2 regions of the Bradyrhizobium sp. UFLA03-84 genome follow, and region 2 is predicted to be linked to the other one. Evidence: predicted binding sites of a transcription regulator. Region 2 holds the regulator's gene; the other holds the start of a gene.
The links. The regulator PhoB, encoded in region 2, activates phosphate uptake and scavenging genes when phosphate is short. The targets are predictions, from matches to a motif close to TGTCATNNANCTGTCAT.

Region 1 (7,995 bases), on a different contig from region 2:
TGATGCGTGATCGAGCCGAAATTGCCGTTCATGATCAGGCTGAGGGTTTCCTCGCCGCGGTGATCGGGATGCACGCGCCAGCCGATGTCGGAGAGCAGGCAGGCGACGTGACGCAGCCTGCGGTCCTCCTCGGTCTCGCGCAGCCTGACGACCCGCACCAGGCGGTCGGTCCAGGCAGTCAGCTCCTTGGCGTGGCGGGCGGAGCGTGACAGCAGCTCGTTGAGGTTCTGCGCGGCGCAGGCGAGGCCGTCCTTGGCGCGCTCGGCCGGCGGCAGCATCTCGTAGAGCAGGCCCTCGCGCACGCCGAAGGTCGAGAACACAATGGTCTTCGGCTGGGCCACGCGGATGATGTATTCGAGCACGAGCGCGGCGTAGGCCAGCAGCGGCCGCCGCGCATCGGCGATCGATTCGATATTGGCCAGCATGTTGGTGGCCGCCAGCCGCCGCAGCCGCTGCGCGAAGTCGAGCGCATCGGCGGCCGGGATCGAATAGCCGTGCATCACCTTGAGCGGGTAGCCGCTCTGGATGATGTGGATGCGCGCCAGCGCACGCCAGGTGCCGCCGACCGCGTAGAAGGTGCGGCCGCGGCCGGTCTTGAGCTGGGCAACGCCGAGCAGCTCGTTCTTGACGATGCGTTCCGCGCGCTTGAGCGATTTGTTCGAGAGGTCCTGCAGCGCGAGGCTGCCGAGCGGCAGCGTCACGCCGCTGCGCACGCGGTTGCCCTTGACGTCGATCAGTTCGAGTGAGCCGCCGCCGAGATCGCCGACGATGCCGTTCGGATTGTGCACGCCCGAGACGACGCCGAGCGCCGACAGCTTCGCTTCACGCGGTCCGGTGAGAATCTCGATCTTGGCGCCACAGATGCGCTCGGCCTTGGCGATGAAGTCCGGACCGTTCTTGGCGTCGCGGCAGGCCGCGGTCGCGATCGCATAGACGCGGCCGACCTGCTGGATCCGGCACAGCGCGCGGAAGCGGCGCAGCGCGGTCAGCGCCTTGTTGACCGCGTCGATTGCGAGCAGGCCGGTGCTCTGCACCTCGCGCCCGAGCCCGCACAGCGCCTTCTCGTTGAAGATCGTGATGAGGCTGCACGCCATCGACTCGTAAACCACGAGACGAACCGAGTTCGAGCCGATATCGATCACAGCGACGCTGGAAGCGCGCTTCCGCGGCCGCTTCACCGGTAGGCCCCCTTAAGACGATGGCTGCTGACGCTCGTTGCGACGCGTGAGACGGCGCGGTGAAGATTCCTTGAGAGACTTACCACGGCCGGACAGACTCGGATTTGTCATAAAATAGTCATGCAGGTTGAAGGGCTCTTCGCCCTTCGCGGCCTTCATACGCGTTGACGATCCGTCGGGCAACAATTGCCAGCTCTGCTCGGTGTCCTTCAGGTTCGCGACCATGATCTGTTCGAGAACCTGCTGATGCACCGTAGGATTTTGCAGCGGACAGAGAACCTCGACGCGGCGGTCGAGGTTGCGCGGCATCATGTCGGCGGACGAGATATACACAGCAGCTTTTGTGCTCGGCAGGCCCTGGCCCATGCCGAAGCAATAGATTCGGCCGTGTTCCAGGAACCGGCCGATCACCGATTTGACGCGGATGTTCTCCGACAATCCCGGGAGGCCGGGCCGCAGGCAGCAGATGCCGCGCACCACGAGTTCGACCGAGACGCCGGCCTGCGAGGCCTCGTACAGCGCGTCGATGATGTCGGGGTCGACCAGCGCATTCATCTTCATCCAGACCGCGCCCGGCCGTCCGTGCTTGACGTGGGCGATCTCGCCATGGATGTGCTCGATGATCCGCTTGCGCAGCGTCAGCGGCGACACCGCCATCTTCTCGATGTCGCTCGGCTCGGCATAGCCGGTGATGTAGTTGAAGACCCGCGCGACGTCGCGACCGATGATCGGATCCGAAGTGAAGTAGGAGAGGTCGGTGTAGATGCGCGCGGTGACCGGATGATAGTTGCCGGTGCCGGTGTGCACATAGGTCGTGAGGTTGCCGCCCTCGCGGCGCACCACCATCGACAGCTTGGCATGCGTCTTCAGTTCGATGAAGCCGTAGACCACCTGCACGCCGGCCCGCTCGAGGTCGCGCGCCCAGCGGATGTTGGCTTCCTCGTCGAAGCGCGCCTTGAGTTCGATCAGCGCGGTCACCGACTTGCCGGCTTCGGCGGCCTCGGCGAGCGCACGCACGATCGGCGAGTTGTTCGAGGTGCGATAGAGGGTCTGCTTGATCGCGACCACGTCGGGATCGCGCGCAGCCTGCTGCAGGAACTGGACGACGACGTCGAAGGATTCGTAGGGGTGGTGGACCACGAGGTCCTTCTGGCGGATGGCAGCGAAGATATCGCCGCCATGGTCGCGCACGCGCTCGGGGTGGCGCGGCACGTAGGGCGGGAATTCGAGGTCGGGGCGATTGAGGCGGGTGAGCTGCGACAGCTCGTTCATCGCCAGCACGCCGTCGACCAGGATCACTTCATCGTCGGCTGCCGACAATGCGTGCTGCACGAAAATGCGCAGCTCTTCGGGCATCGAGGCCTCGATCTCGAGCCGGATCACCGACCCGCGCCGGCGGCGCTTCAGCGCGGTCTCGAACAGGCGCACGAGGTCTTCGGCCTCTTCCTCGATTTCGAGCTCGGAGTCCCTGATGATGCGGAATGCACCCTGGCCCTTGACGGTGTAGCCGGGGAACAGGCGGCCGATGAACAGACCAGTGGCCTGCTCGAGCGTGATCAGCCGCGCCGGAGCTCCTTCCTTTGTGGTGGGAATACGGATGAAGCGGTCGATCTTGCCGGGCATGCGGATCAGCGCGTTCATCGCCTTGCCGTCGGAGATCCGCGACAGCTGCAGCGCGACCGTGAAGCCGAGGTTCGGGATGAACGGGAAGGGATGCGCCGGATCGATCGCCAGCGGGGTCAACAGCGGAAAGATGTTGTGGAGGAAGTGATCCTCGATCCAGGCGCGCTCGGACTTGGTGACGTCGCGCCCATCGACTAGCTGGATGCCGACCTTGGACAGGATGTCACGAAGGTCGCTCCAGATCGCCTGCTGGTCGGAGGCGAGCTGCGACACCGTCTTGTTGATCATGACGAGCTGCTCGGCCGGCAGCAGGCCGTCCGGGCTGCGCTCGGCGATACCCTCGCGGACCTGCGCCTTGATGCCGGCGACGCGCACCATGAAGAATTCGTCGAGATTGTTCGCCGAAATCGACAGGAAGCGGACCCGCTCCAGCACGGGATGGCCTGTGTTGACCGATTCCTCGAGCACCCGGCGGTTGAAGTGCAGCCAGGAGAGCTCCCGGTTGATGAAGCGCTCGGGGCTGCTCGCGATCGCGGGGACGGGCGGGAGCTCCGCCTCTTTCTCTTTGATTTCAGTTGCTTGTGCGGAGTCCATCAAGTGCTGGTCCAATTCGGGGCAGGGGGCCGGAGCGGTCTAGCCGAAGGCCGCAGAGACCATGTGATATTGCGATGACGTTTCGATGACATTGATGTTCCGCCCGCCCGCGCCGTCAAGCCGCAGGTCGGGTCAGGCGTCCCGCAACAGCTCCGCCGCCAGCGCCCGGGTGACCGGCCGGCCGAGCCGCAGCGCCTCGGTATCGAGCAGCTCGACCGCCTGGCGGACGGCGGTATAGGAGCGCTCGATCCGGTTGGTCAGGTAGCTGACCAGCGGTTCGTCCACGCTCATCTGGCGGTCGGCGCAGAATTTGACGATCAGGCCGCGGAACAGCTGGTCGTCGGGCGGCAGCAGCGTCACGATCGGCACCGCGCGAAGCCGCGACCGCAGATCGCGCAGCTCGATCTCGAATGCCGACGGCGGGACGCGCGCCGTGATCAAAACGAAGGCATCGTCCTGGCGCGCCAGATTCATCAGGTGAAACATCGCGCGCTCGTCGAAATCCGACGGCCGCAGATCCTCGATCACCAGCGCGCCGGTCGCAAGCGCCGTCGGCACCGCCTCTGCCGTCAGCGCATGCGCCGCGGTCGAGCGGGCGCCGGCGCTCTCGGCCCAGATCGCGGCGAGGTGGCTTTTGCCTGAGCCGCCGGGCCCGACCAGCAGCATGATTCGGTTCGGCCAGTCGGGCCAGCCGTCGATCAGTGCCAGCGCGGCTTCGTTGGCGGGCCCCTCGAGGAAATCGTCGCGGGTCAGTTTCTCCTCGTGCGGCAGGGCCAAGGCCAATTGACGAGGTTGAACGCTACCGGCCACGCAAGTCTCCAAACCACTTCATTCTAGCATGATCCCTGCGCAAACGCTTCGCGTTTGTCGCGGAAAAACCGGTTTCCACTTTTCCGGATCGTGCCTACCGAGCCTCGATCGTGCTCATGTGCCGCACCCACTCCACGAGATAGAGGGACACCGAACCCAAAGTAAAGATCGTGACCAGGCCCATCAGGATCCAGTCGTAGGGATGCGGCTCGAAGCCGAAGCCGAGCGAGGCCAGCACCAACGCCGCGAAGCCGACCTGCGCCACCGTGTTCAGCTTCGACACCATCAGCGGCTTCATCTCGACCGGCTTGTCGAACAACCATGACACAATCACGGCGGAGACGATCATGATGTCGCGCGACACCACGAGAATTACGATCCAGCGCGGCACTGCGCCCCAGATTCCGAGCGCGACATAGATCGACACCAGCAGCGCCTTGTCGGCGAGCGGGTCGAGCAGGGCGCCGAGCTCGCTCGTCATGTTGAAGCGCTTGGCAAGGAAACCGTCGACCGCGTCCGAGACGCCGGCGATCACGAAGATCGCGAATGCGATCTCCATCTGGCTGGACACGATGGCCCAGACGATCACCGGCACCAGGATGATGCGGCCGAGGGTAATGATGTTCGGAATGCTCAACTTGAATCGCTTCCCGGCTAGAAGCCTGATTTTACTCGATATCCGGCTCTTTTCAGCTGCGGCCTTGTGTTATCTACATAGTATCGCGGCAGCATCGCCGCGAGCCATTGCGCGGGGGCGGAATTCCTCGTAACCAGCCCCTGATCATCTGGAATTGGGCATGACCGAGCGCAAAAACGGGCTCACTTACGCGGATTCGGGCGTCGATATCGACGCCGGCAATCGTCTGGTCGATCTGATCAAGCCGATGGTACGGGCCACCGCACGGCCCGGCGCGGACGCCGAGATCGGCGGATTCGGCGGGCTGTTCGACCTCAAGGCCGCGGGCTTCAAGGATCCTGTCCTGGTGGCCGCGACCGATGGCGTCGGCACCAAGCTGAAGATCGCGATCGAGACCGGCATCCATAGCGGCATCGGCATCGACCTGGTCGCGATGTCGGTCAACGACCTCGTCGTGCAGGGCGCGGAACCGCTGTTCTTCCTCGACTATTTCGCCTGCGGCAAGCTGCACCCGGAGGCCACCGCGCAGATCGTCGCAGGTATCGCCGAGGGCTGCCGCGAATCCGGCTGCGCGCTGATCGGTGGCGAGACCGCCGAGATGCCCGGCCTCTACAAGGATGGCGATTACGACCTCGGCGGCTTCGCGGTCGGCGCGGCCGAGCGCGGCACCCTGCTGCCGACCGGGGACATCGCGGCGGGCGACGCCGTGATCGGGCTTGCGTCCTCGGGCGTGCACTCCAACGGCTATTCGTTGGTGCGCAAGCTCGTCGAGCTGTCCGGCGTGGCCTATGACGCGCCGGCGCCGTTCGCGCCGGTCATGACGCTCGGTGCGGCGCTGCTGACGCCCACGAAGCTTTACGTGAAATCCTGCCTGCGCGCGATCCGCGACACCGGTGCGGTGAAGGGCCTCGCCCACATCACCGGCGGCGGCTTCACCGACAACATTCCGCGCGTGCTGCCGAAGCATCTCGGCGTCGGCATCGACCTGGCGCGGCTGCCGGTGCTGCCGGTGTTCAAATGGCTGGCCGAGCAGGGCGGCATCGCCGAGCTCGAGCTGCTGCGCACCTTCAACTGCGGCATCGGCATGATCGCGATCGTCAAGGCCGATGCGGTCGATGCGGTGACCGAAGCCTTCACCGCCGGCGGCGAGACCGTGACGCTGCTCGGCGAGGTGATCGAGGCCAAGGGTGAGCATCGGGTGGTCTATAACGGTCATCTCGATCTCTCGCGATGAAGCGCCGTACAGCCATCCTGATCTCCGGCCGCGGCTCCAACATGGCCGCGCTGATCGAGGCTGCGAAGGCTGCGGACTTTCCGGCCGAGATCGCGGTCGTGATCTCCAACCGCGCCGACGCGCCCGGGCTGGAGAAGGCTGCCGCGAGTGGCATTCCGACCGTCGTCATCGCAAGCAAGCCGTTCGGCAAGGATCGCGCCGGTTTCGAGGCGGTGCTGCAACAGGCACTCGACGACAACAAGGTCGAGCTGATCTGCCTCGGCGGCTTCATGCGGCTGTTCACCGCCGACTTCGCCCGGCACTGGTACGGCCGGATGCTCAACATCCATCCCTCGCTGCTGCCGTGTTTTCCGGGCCTCGATCCGCACGGCCAGGCGCTGCGTGCAGGGGTCAAGCTGTCCGGCGCGACGGTGCATTTCGTGATCCCGGAGACCGATGCCGGACCGATCGTGATGCAGGGTGCGGTCATGGTGGCTGACGACGACACGCCCGAGACGCTCGCCGCACGCGTGATCACCATCGAGCACCGCATCTATCCGGAGGCGCTGCGGCTTTTGGCGAGCGGCCGGCTCAAGCTCGACGGCGATCGCTGCAGCACGGAAGGCAGCACTACAACCGACGGAACGCTGATCGCGCCGGCGCCCTAGTCTACGCTCGTGCCGCTGGAAAATCCCCCGGGTGATGCGGCCGAGGGAGGCATCAGGATGAATTCCGCCGACAGCCGCGTTCAGTGAACCTTGAGGTTCTCTGCCGACGCCTTGCCGCGGTTCTCCACCAGCTCGTACTCGACGGTCTGGTTCTCGTTGAGTGTGCTGAGGCCTGCGCGTTCGACCGCCGAGATGTGGACGAACACATCCTTGTCGCCGACGGCCGGCTTGATGAACCCGTAACCTTTGGTCGGGTTGAACCATTTGACGGTACCCTTCGGCATCGTCTCTCTCCCAGTCTAGACATAAAAAAGACGCGGCCACGTTTTCCACGTGCCACGCCACAAGCGCGCTTTCCGCTGTCTGTTCAATTCCCGGGTCTTCAGATCCAAAGTCTTCAAGTCCGAAGTTTCGCCTGTCGAAGTCTTGTACGTCGAAGGCTTGTGTATTGAAGCCTTGGATATCAACGTCGTGAAACGCACAGTCGAACGGCCGCAATCCGATTGTGAAGGGATTGCAACACGAAAATTGCGCCTTAGCAAGCGCGGTGGTTTTGCCTGACGCAACCTCAGCCTGTGCCGATCGAACTCAAGGCCCAGCTATTCGGCCATTGGCCGACGGTCGGATGGAACCCGGTGCGCTAGCCCCGATCCACCCGCACCACGCGGCCCTTGTCGATCGCGAGCGCGAGCTGGCCGTGCTTGAGCTTGAGTGCCGCCTCGCCGAACAATTCGCGCCGCCAGCCGTGCAGGGCGCCGACCTCGGCCTGATCGCTGGCTGCGATCTGCTCGAGATCGTCGACGGTGGCGATCACCTTGCTGGCGACGCCGTGGCGTTCCGAGGTCATGCGCAGCAGCACCTTGAGCAGTTCGACGGTGGCCGCGCCGTTGGAATTGTTTCTCGGCTTTTCCAGCTTGGGCAGCGTCGCCTGGTCGCGGGCCAGCCCGCGCTGCACCGCGGCGATGATGTCGGCGCCCCATTTCGAGCGCTCGAAGCCCTTCGGCAGCGAGCGCAGGTTGCCGAGCTTCTCCAGCGAGGTCGGCGCATGGGTGGCGATGTCGCCGACCGCATCGTCCTTGAGCACGCGGGAACGCGGCACGTCGCGGCTCTGCGCCTCCTGCTCGCGCCAGGCCGCGACCTCGATCAGCACCGCGAGCTCGCGCGGCTTGCGCACGCGGGTCTTGAGCCGCTCCCAGGCACGCTCGGGATGGAAGTCGTAGGTTTTCGGCGAGGTCAGGATCTCCATCTCCTCGCTGACCCAGTCGCTGCGGT
Region 2 (7,995 bases):
CGCAGCGTGGTGATCCCCTACACCCGCGTCGGCGTGATCGGCGGCGTCATGCTGGCGCTCGGCCGCGCCCTCGGCGAGACGATGGCGGTGACCTTCATCATCGGCAACTCGTTCCGCATCTCGTCGTCGATCTTCGCGCCGGGCACCACGATCTCCGCGGCGATCGCCAGCGAATTCGCCGAGAGCGACGGTCTGCACCAGTCCGGCCTGATCCTGCTCGGCCTCCTGCTGTTCGTGCTGACCTTCTTCGTGCTCGCCGGCGCGCGGCTGATGCTGATGCGGCTTGAAAAGAAGGCGGGGAAGTAACGCCATGAACCCGATCTACAAATCCCGCCGCCGCAGCGACATCGTCATCCGCACGCTCTGCGTCGGCGCGGCGCTGTTCGGCGTCACCTGGCTGGCGCTGATCCTGATCACGCTGCTCTACAACGGCCTTGCCGGCCTCAGCGTACAGCTGTTCACCCAGAACACGCCGCCGCCGGGCTCCACCGATGGTGGCCTGCTCAACGCCATCGTCGGTTCGGTCATCATGACCGTGATCGGCGTCGGCATCGGCGCGCCGCTCGGCCTGTTCGCCGGCACCTACCTCGCCGAGTACGGCAGACACGACAGGCTCACCTCGGTGATCCGCTTCATCAACGACATTCTGCTCAGCGCGCCATCGATCATCATCGGCCTGTTCATCTATGGCGCGGTGGTGGTGCCGATGCGCGGCTTCTCGGCAATCGCCGGCGCGCTTGCGCTCGCCGTGATCGTGATCCCGGTCGTGCTGCGCACCACCGAGGACATGCTGCTGCTGGTGCCCAATCCGCTGCGCGAGGCGGCCTCTGCGCTCGGCCTGCCGCGTTCGCTGGTGATCAAGCGGATCGCTTATCGTGCGGCCAGGTCGGGTCTGATCACCGGCGTGCTGCTGGCGACCGCGCGCGTCGCCGGCGAAACCGCGCCGCTGCTGTTCACCGCGCTGTCGAACCAGTTCTTCAGCCTGGATCTGACCAAGACGATGGCCAACCTGCCGGTGACCATCAACAACTTCGTGCAGAGCCCCTACGCCTACTGGAAAGAGCTGGCGTGGAGCGGCGCACTGCTGATCACATTCACCGTGCTCGCGCTGAATATCGGCGCGCGTATCCTTGGTGCCGAAAGGGCCGCAAAATGACCGAGCTTTCCGTCTCCACGACTGCCGCGGGCCACGTTCCCCAGGTTCCGCTTCCGGAAGCGCCGCCGAAAGTCACGGTGCGCAACCTCAACTTCTATTACGGCGAGCACCACGCGCTGAAGAACATCAACCTGACGCTGGGCACCAACCGCGTCACGGCGTTCATCGGCCCGTCGGGCTGCGGCAAGTCGACCCTGCTGCGCATCTTCAACCGGATGTATGACCTTTATCCGGGACAGCGCGCCACCGGCCAGCTGATGCTGGACCAGACCAACATCCTCGATCCCAAGCTCGACCTCAATCTGCTGCGCGCGCGGGTCGGCATGGTGTTCCAGAAGCCGACGCCGTTCCCGATGACGATCTACGAGAACATCGCCTTCGGCATCCGCCTTTATGAGAAGATCTCGAAGTCCGAGATGGACGACCGGGTCGAGAAGGCGCTGCGCGGCGGTGCGCTGTGGAACGAGGTCAAGGACAAGCTGAACGCCTCCGGCCTGTCGCTCTCCGGCGGGCAGCAGCAGCGCCTGTGCATCGCGCGCACCGTCGCGGTGCGCCCCGAGGTGATCCTGTTCGACGAGCCCTGCTCGGCGCTCGACCCGATCTCGACCGCCAAGGTCGAGGAGCTGATCCAGGAGCTCTCCGAGGACTACACGATCGCGATCGTCACCCACAACATGCAGCAGGCGGCGCGCGTCTCCGACAAGACCGCCTTCATGTATCTCGGCGAGCTGATCGAGTTCGACGACACCAACAAGATCTTCACTTCGCCGAGCGATCGACGCACCCAGGACTACATCACCGGCCGGTTCGGTTGACCGGCGCATGATCCGGAAAAGTGGAGACCGGTTTTCCGATCGGATCATGCTAAAATTCAGGACACGAAATCATGATCCCCGGGATCATGATTGAGGGGAGACAAGCGATGGCTTCTGAACATACCGCCAAGGCATTTGACAGCGACCTGCAGGAGTTGACCCGCCTGGTCGCCGAGATGGGCGGCCTCGTCGAGCGGATGATTACCGAGTCGGTCGACGCGCTGATCCGCCGCGACGTCGCGCTCGGCAAGCGCGTGGTCGCCGCCGACATCGAGATCGACAATTTGCAGCGCGTCATCGAAGAGCGCGCTGTGCTGACGATCGCCCGCCGCCAGCCGATGGCGATCGACCTGCGCGAAATCGTCAGCGCGATGCGCGTCGCCACCGACCTCGAGCGGATCGGCGATCTCGCCAAGAACATGGGCAAGCGCGTCGCGGCGCTGGAAAGCGATTTTCAGCCGCTGAAGCTGATCCGCGGCCTCGAGCACATGACCGATCTCGTGCTGTCGCAGGTCAAGTCGGTGCTCGACGCCTATGCCGCGCACGATCTGCCGGCGGCGATGAATGTCTGGAAGGGTGACGAGGAGGTTGACGCGATCTGCACCTCGCTGTTCCGCGAACTGCTCACCTACATGATGGAAGATCCGCGCAACATCTCGTTCTGCATCCATCTGATGTTCTGCGCCAAGAACATCGAGCGGATCGGCGATCACGCCACCAACATCGCAGAGACGGTGTTCTACATGATCGAAGGCCAGCAGATCACCGACAAGCGCCCGAAGGGTGACATGACCAACTTTGCCACCACGGTGCCGGGTAACACATAGTCGACGGCGTTTCGGTTTGCGTCAGGGCAACGGATCACCACACAGAAAGAACTTAGACCGATGAGCGCACGCATTCTGGTAGTCGAAGACGAGGAAGCGCTGACGACGCTGTTGCGCTATAACCTCGATGCGGAAGGCTACGATGTCGAAACAGTGGGGCGCGGCGACGACGCCGACACCCGCCTGAAGGAGCGCGTTCCTGACCTCGTGGTGCTCGATTGGATGCTGCCGGGCCTGTCCGGCATCGAGCTGTGCCGTCGCTTGCGGGCGCGGCCCGAGACCAAGCAGCTTCCGATCATCATGCTGACCGCACGCGGCGAGGAGAGCGAGCGCGTGCGCGGGCTGGCCACCGGCGCCGACGACTACATCGTCAAGCCGTTCTCGGTACCGGAACTGCTGGCCCGTGTGAAGGGCCTGCTGCGCCGCGCGAGCCCGGAACGGCTTGCGACCGTGCTGACCTATGGTGACATCGAGCTCGACCGCGAGAAGCGCCGTGTGGCGCGCTCGGGTCGTCCGATCGATCTCGGCCCGACCGAATATCGCCTGCTTGAGTTCTTCCTCGAGCATCCGGGCCGCGTGTTCAGCCGCGAGCAGCTGCTCGACAGCGTCTGGGGCCGCGACATCTACATCGACGAGCGCACCGTCGACGTGCACATCGGCCGCCTGCGCAAGCTGCTCAATCCGGGCCGTGAGCAGGACCCGATCCGCACCGTGCGCGGCGCCGGCTATGCGCTCGACGACCGCTTCGCAAAGGCCGAGCCGCAGCCGTAACGGCCGCGGGGCAATCTCAAGCCACAACACGCGTCGTCCCGGCCTAGTGCGCAATTGCGCACTAGGCCGGGACGACGCCGGTGATGTAGACCTCGCCTTGTTGGCTCCATGAAGAGCTACTCGGCACAAAAAAATCCCCGCTTGCGCGGGGATTTGTTTTGCAGTCCAGGCTGGTTTCCCGAGTGCTTACTTGATCTGCGGCTTCGCCGACGGCCGGCGGCGATCGGCGGCGGGCTGGTAGGCGACGCGCGAGTGATGGGCGCAATAGGGCAGGCCGGCGAGCGCCTTGCCGCCGCAGAAGAAGAATTCCGGGCTCGAGGGATCGCCGACCGGCCAGTGGCAGGTGGCCTCGTTGAGCTCGAGCAGCGACAGCCGCTGGCTCATCGGCACCACGTTGTCGTAGGAGATCGGATCGGGCTCCATCTCGACCTCGAAGGCGTGCGCCAGCGCCGTGTTGCCGCGCGAGACCGGGCGCGCCACCCGCATCATGTGCTGGGCGGGGCGCGCCTTGCGCTGCCGCGGCGCCGCCGTCGAAGGTGCCTTGGCGCGGCCGGAGAGGCCGAGCCGATGCACTTTGCCGATCACGGCGTTTCGCGTCACATTGCCAAGTTCCGCTGCGATCTGGCTGGCCGAAAGGCCAGACTCCCAGAGCTTCTTCAGCTGCTCGACGCGATCGTCGGACCAGGTCAATACCGTCATCGCATTCTTCCTTTCGCATGGCGCCGGCCAGTCATTGGAGCGGCGCTGCGAGCCAAATCTGGACAAATATCCCTGCGGCCAGAATCCCTTAGCCCTCGCCGGGCACGGTGTTGCGCCCGAACGTTTACGCGAGACACAAAGGCTACTTAGAGGGTCCAGTACTGCCGCACGAGATGTCGTACCCGACAGGCCAAACGCTACAATATGGCGTGACTCTGGCGCAAGAGTCCGCGGCCGCGCGTCCACATGTTCCCACACAGTTAAGCATTGTAATGAGGCTTTTCCACCGCACCGGAATGCTCCGGATTGCGCTCGCTGCGCATTGCAGAAAGGCCACCAAAAGGGCGGCTCCTGGCGATTGACACGGTCCCCCCGCAGCATAGAATGTTGGCCACGTGCCGCCCGCAAAGGCGGCCGTTTTGTTTTCCGAAGCTGGCCGTTGCTGCGCTGGCGTCAAGGCGCGCGGCAATTGTCGGCCTCAAACCGGCAGTGAACGCCATGACCAACGCCTCGTCGCATCTGCTCCCCGTCTTCGCCAGGGTCGATCTCGGCTTCGAGCGCGGTGAGGGCGCCTGGCTGATCGCAACCAACGGCGACCGCTATCTCGATTTCACCTCGGGGGTTGCGGTGAACGCGCTCGGGCACGCGCATCCGCATCTGGTCAAGGCGCTGCAGGAACAGGCGACCAAACTCTGGCACATGTCGAACCTGTTCAAGAGCCCGGACGGCGAGGTGCTCGCCGCGCGGCTGTGCGAGCAGAGCTTTGCCGACTTCGTGTTCTTCTGCAATTCCGGCGCCGAGGCGATGGAGGGCGTGATCAAGCTGGTCCGCCACTATCACTTCTCCAAGGGACATCCCGAGCGCTACCGCATCATCACCTTCGAAGGCGCCTTCCATGGCCGTACGCTCGGCACGCTGGCTGCGACCGGCTCGGCGAAATATCTCGAGGGCTTCGGCCCGCCGATGGACGGCTTCGACCAGGTGCCGCATGGCGACATCGAGGCGGTGAAGAAGGCGATCGGCCCGCACACCGCCGGCATCCTGATCGAGCCGGTGCAGGGCGAGGGCGGCGTGCGCGGCGCGCCGCAGGCGTTCTTCAAGGCATTGCGCGCCCTGTGCGACGAGCATGGCCTGCTGCTGGCATTCGACGAGGTGCAGACCGGCATGGGCCGCACCGGCGAGCTGTTCGCCTACAAGCGCACCGGTGTGACGCCCGACGTGATGTCGCTGGCGAAGGCGCTCGGCGGCGGCTTCCCGATCGGCGCGGTGCTGGCGACCGCGCAGGCTGCGGCCGGCATGGCGCCGGGCTCGCACGGCTCGACCTTCGGCGGCAATCCGCTCGCGGTCGCCGCCGCCAATGCCGTGCTCGATGTGATGCTCAAGCCCGGCTTCTTCGAGCACGTGCAGAAGATGTCGCTGCTGCTCAAGCAGAAGCTCGCCTCCGTGGTCGACCGCTATCCCGGCGTGCTGTCGGAGGTGCGCGGCGAGGGCCTTCTGATCGGCGTCAAGGCCGTGGTGCCGTCGGGCGATCTGATCGCCGCGCTGCGCAACGAGAAGCTGCTCACCGTCGGTGCCGGCGACAACGTGGTGCGGTTCCTCGCGCCGTTGATCGTGACCGAGGCTGAGATCGACCAGTCGATCACCTCGCTCGAGCGCGCCTGCGCGACATTGTCCGCGGCGCAGCCGAGGAAGGCCGGATGATGAGCAAGCCGGTCCGTCACTTCCTCGACATCAACGAGTTGCCGCTCGGCGAGCTGCGCAACATGCTGTCTGCCGGCGCCGCCATGAAGGCGAAGCTGAAGGCGCATGAGAAGGCCAGGAAGCCGCTCGAGGGCAAGACGCTGGCGATGATCTTCGAGCGTCCCTCGACCCGTACCAGGGTGTCGTTCGACGTCGGCATGCGCCAGCTCGGCGGTGAATCCATCATGCTGACCGGCGCCGAGATGCAGCTCGGCCGCGGCGAGACCATCGCCGACACCGCGCGCGTGCTATCGCGCTATGTCGATGCGATCATGATCCGCATCCTCAACCATGACGCGCTGCTCGAGCTCGCCGCGCACGCCACCGTGCCGGTCATCAACGGCCTGACCCGGCGCTCGCATCCCTGCCAGGTGATGGCCGACCTCATGACCTATGAGGAAAATCGGGGTTCGATCGCGGGCAAGACCGTGGCGTGGACCGGCGACGACAACAACGTGCTGGCCTCATGGGCGCACGCCGCCGAGCGCTTCAAGTTCCAGCTCAATGTCGCGACCCCTCCGGAGCTGTCGCCGAAGAAGCCGATGCGCGACTGGATCAAGGCGACCGGCGCGCCGATCGTGCTCGGCACCGACCCGGAAGCCGCGGTGCGCGGCGCCGACTGCGTCGTCACCGACACCTGGGTGTCGATGGGCGACAAGGAGGGCGAGCACCGCCACAACGTGCTGCAGCCCTATCAGGTCAACGCCAAGCTGATGTCGCTCGCCAAGCCGGACGCGCTGTTCATGCACTGTCTGCCCGCGCATCGCGGCGAGGAGGTCACCGACGAGGTGATCGACGGGCCGCAGTCCGTGGTGTTCGACGAGGCGGAAAACCGCCTGCATGCGCAAAAGGGCATTCTGGCCTGGTGCTTTAACGAAGTCGCGTAGTTGTAAATCTGTAAGCGTTGTCGTCCCTGCGAAAGCAGGGACCCATACGCCGCGGCCCGTGGAAAGGGCACAAGGGGAGACACCTTGTGCGGCGACAAAATCCTGTGGTTATGGGTCCCGGCCTTCGCCGGGACGACGATCTCTCGCTGAGTGAACCCCTTTATTTCACGGTCCGAGACCCCAGATAGAGCGCCATGGTTTCACAATCCCCCGACATCAAAATCACGACCGAGGCGCCGGTTCGCGCGCCGTCTTCGGTGCCTGTCGACGATGCCGTGCTGGCCTTCGAGGTCGACGCGCTGGACCTGCGCGGCCGGCTGACCCGGCTCGGCCCCGCGCTCGACGAGATCCTGCACAAGCACGACTACCCGCCGGCGGTGGGCAAGCTGCTCGGCGAGGCCATCGTGCTGACCACGCTGCTCGGCTCGACAGTCAAGTTCGAGGGCCGCTTCATCCTGCAGACCCGGACCGAAGGCCCGGTGTCGCTGCTGATCGTCGATTTCCAGGCGCCCGACCGGCTGCGCGCCTATGCGCGCTACGACGCGGCGCAGCTCAAGCCTGGGCAGACGTCCGGCGAGCTGCTCGGCAAGGGCCACCTTGCGATGACGATCGACCAGGGCTCCAACACCAGCCGCTACCAGGGACTGGTCGCGCTCGACGGCGGCGGCCTCGAAGAGGCGGCCCACGAATATTTCCTGCGCTCGGAGCAGATTCCGACGCGGGTGCGGCTCGCGGTCGGCGAGGAGATGCGCGGCGGCGAGGGCGGCAAGCTGCACTGGCGCGCCGGCGGCATCCTGCTGCAATTCCTGCCCAAGGCGCCCGAGCGTGCCAAGCAGGCCGATCTGCATCCCGGCGATGCGCCCGAGGGCACGGTCACGCACTCCGTGCCGGACGATGACGCCTGGGTCGAGGGACAGTCGCTGATATCAACCGTCGAGGACGTCGAGCTGATCGATCCGGATCTCTCCGGCGAGCGGCTGCTCTACCGGCTGTTCCACGAACGCGGCGTTCGCGTCTTCACCCCGCAACCGCTGCGCGCGCAGTGCTCCTGCTCGCGCGATGCGGTGTCGTCGATGCTGAAGAGCTTTGCGCCGAACGAT

Region 1: CK489_RS25815 (RNA degradosome polyphosphate kinase) is a predicted target of PhoB. The motif match lies at 3,470-3,486, and genes of this name have one in related genera.

The regions. Positions count from the first base shown of each region.
Region 1 covers NZ_NSJY01000014.1:905,956-913,950, forward strand. Annotated here, with positions in the region: gene ppx (exopolyphosphatase) at 1-1,178, opposite strand, end outside; gene CK489_RS25815 (RNA degradosome polyphosphate kinase) at 1,191-3,395, opposite strand; gene CK489_RS25820 (P-loop NTPase family protein) at 3,528-4,205, opposite strand; gene CK489_RS25825 (CDP-alcohol phosphatidyltransferase family protein) at 4,300-4,842, opposite strand; gene purM (phosphoribosylformylglycinamidine cyclo-ligase) at 5,003-6,076, shown strand; gene purN (phosphoribosylglycinamide formyltransferase) at 6,073-6,723, shown strand; gene CK489_RS25840 (cold-shock protein) at 6,804-7,007, opposite strand; gene rnd (ribonuclease D) at 7,364-7,995, opposite strand, start outside.
Region 2 covers NZ_NSJY01000003.1:491,659-499,653, reverse strand. Annotated here, with positions in the region: gene pstC (phosphate ABC transporter permease subunit PstC) at 1-306, shown strand, start outside; gene pstA (phosphate ABC transporter permease PstA) at 311-1,156, shown strand; gene pstB (phosphate ABC transporter ATP-binding protein PstB) at 1,153-1,971, shown strand; gene phoU (phosphate signaling complex protein PhoU) at 2,079-2,798, shown strand; gene phoB (phosphate regulon transcriptional regulator PhoB) at 2,859-3,569, shown strand; gene CK489_RS02350 (GcrA family cell cycle regulator) at 3,756-4,268, opposite strand; gene CK489_RS02345 (aspartate aminotransferase family protein) at 4,767-5,969, shown strand; gene argF (ornithine carbamoyltransferase) at 5,969-6,895, shown strand; gene CK489_RS02335 (Hsp33 family molecular chaperone) at 7,090-7,995, shown strand, end outside.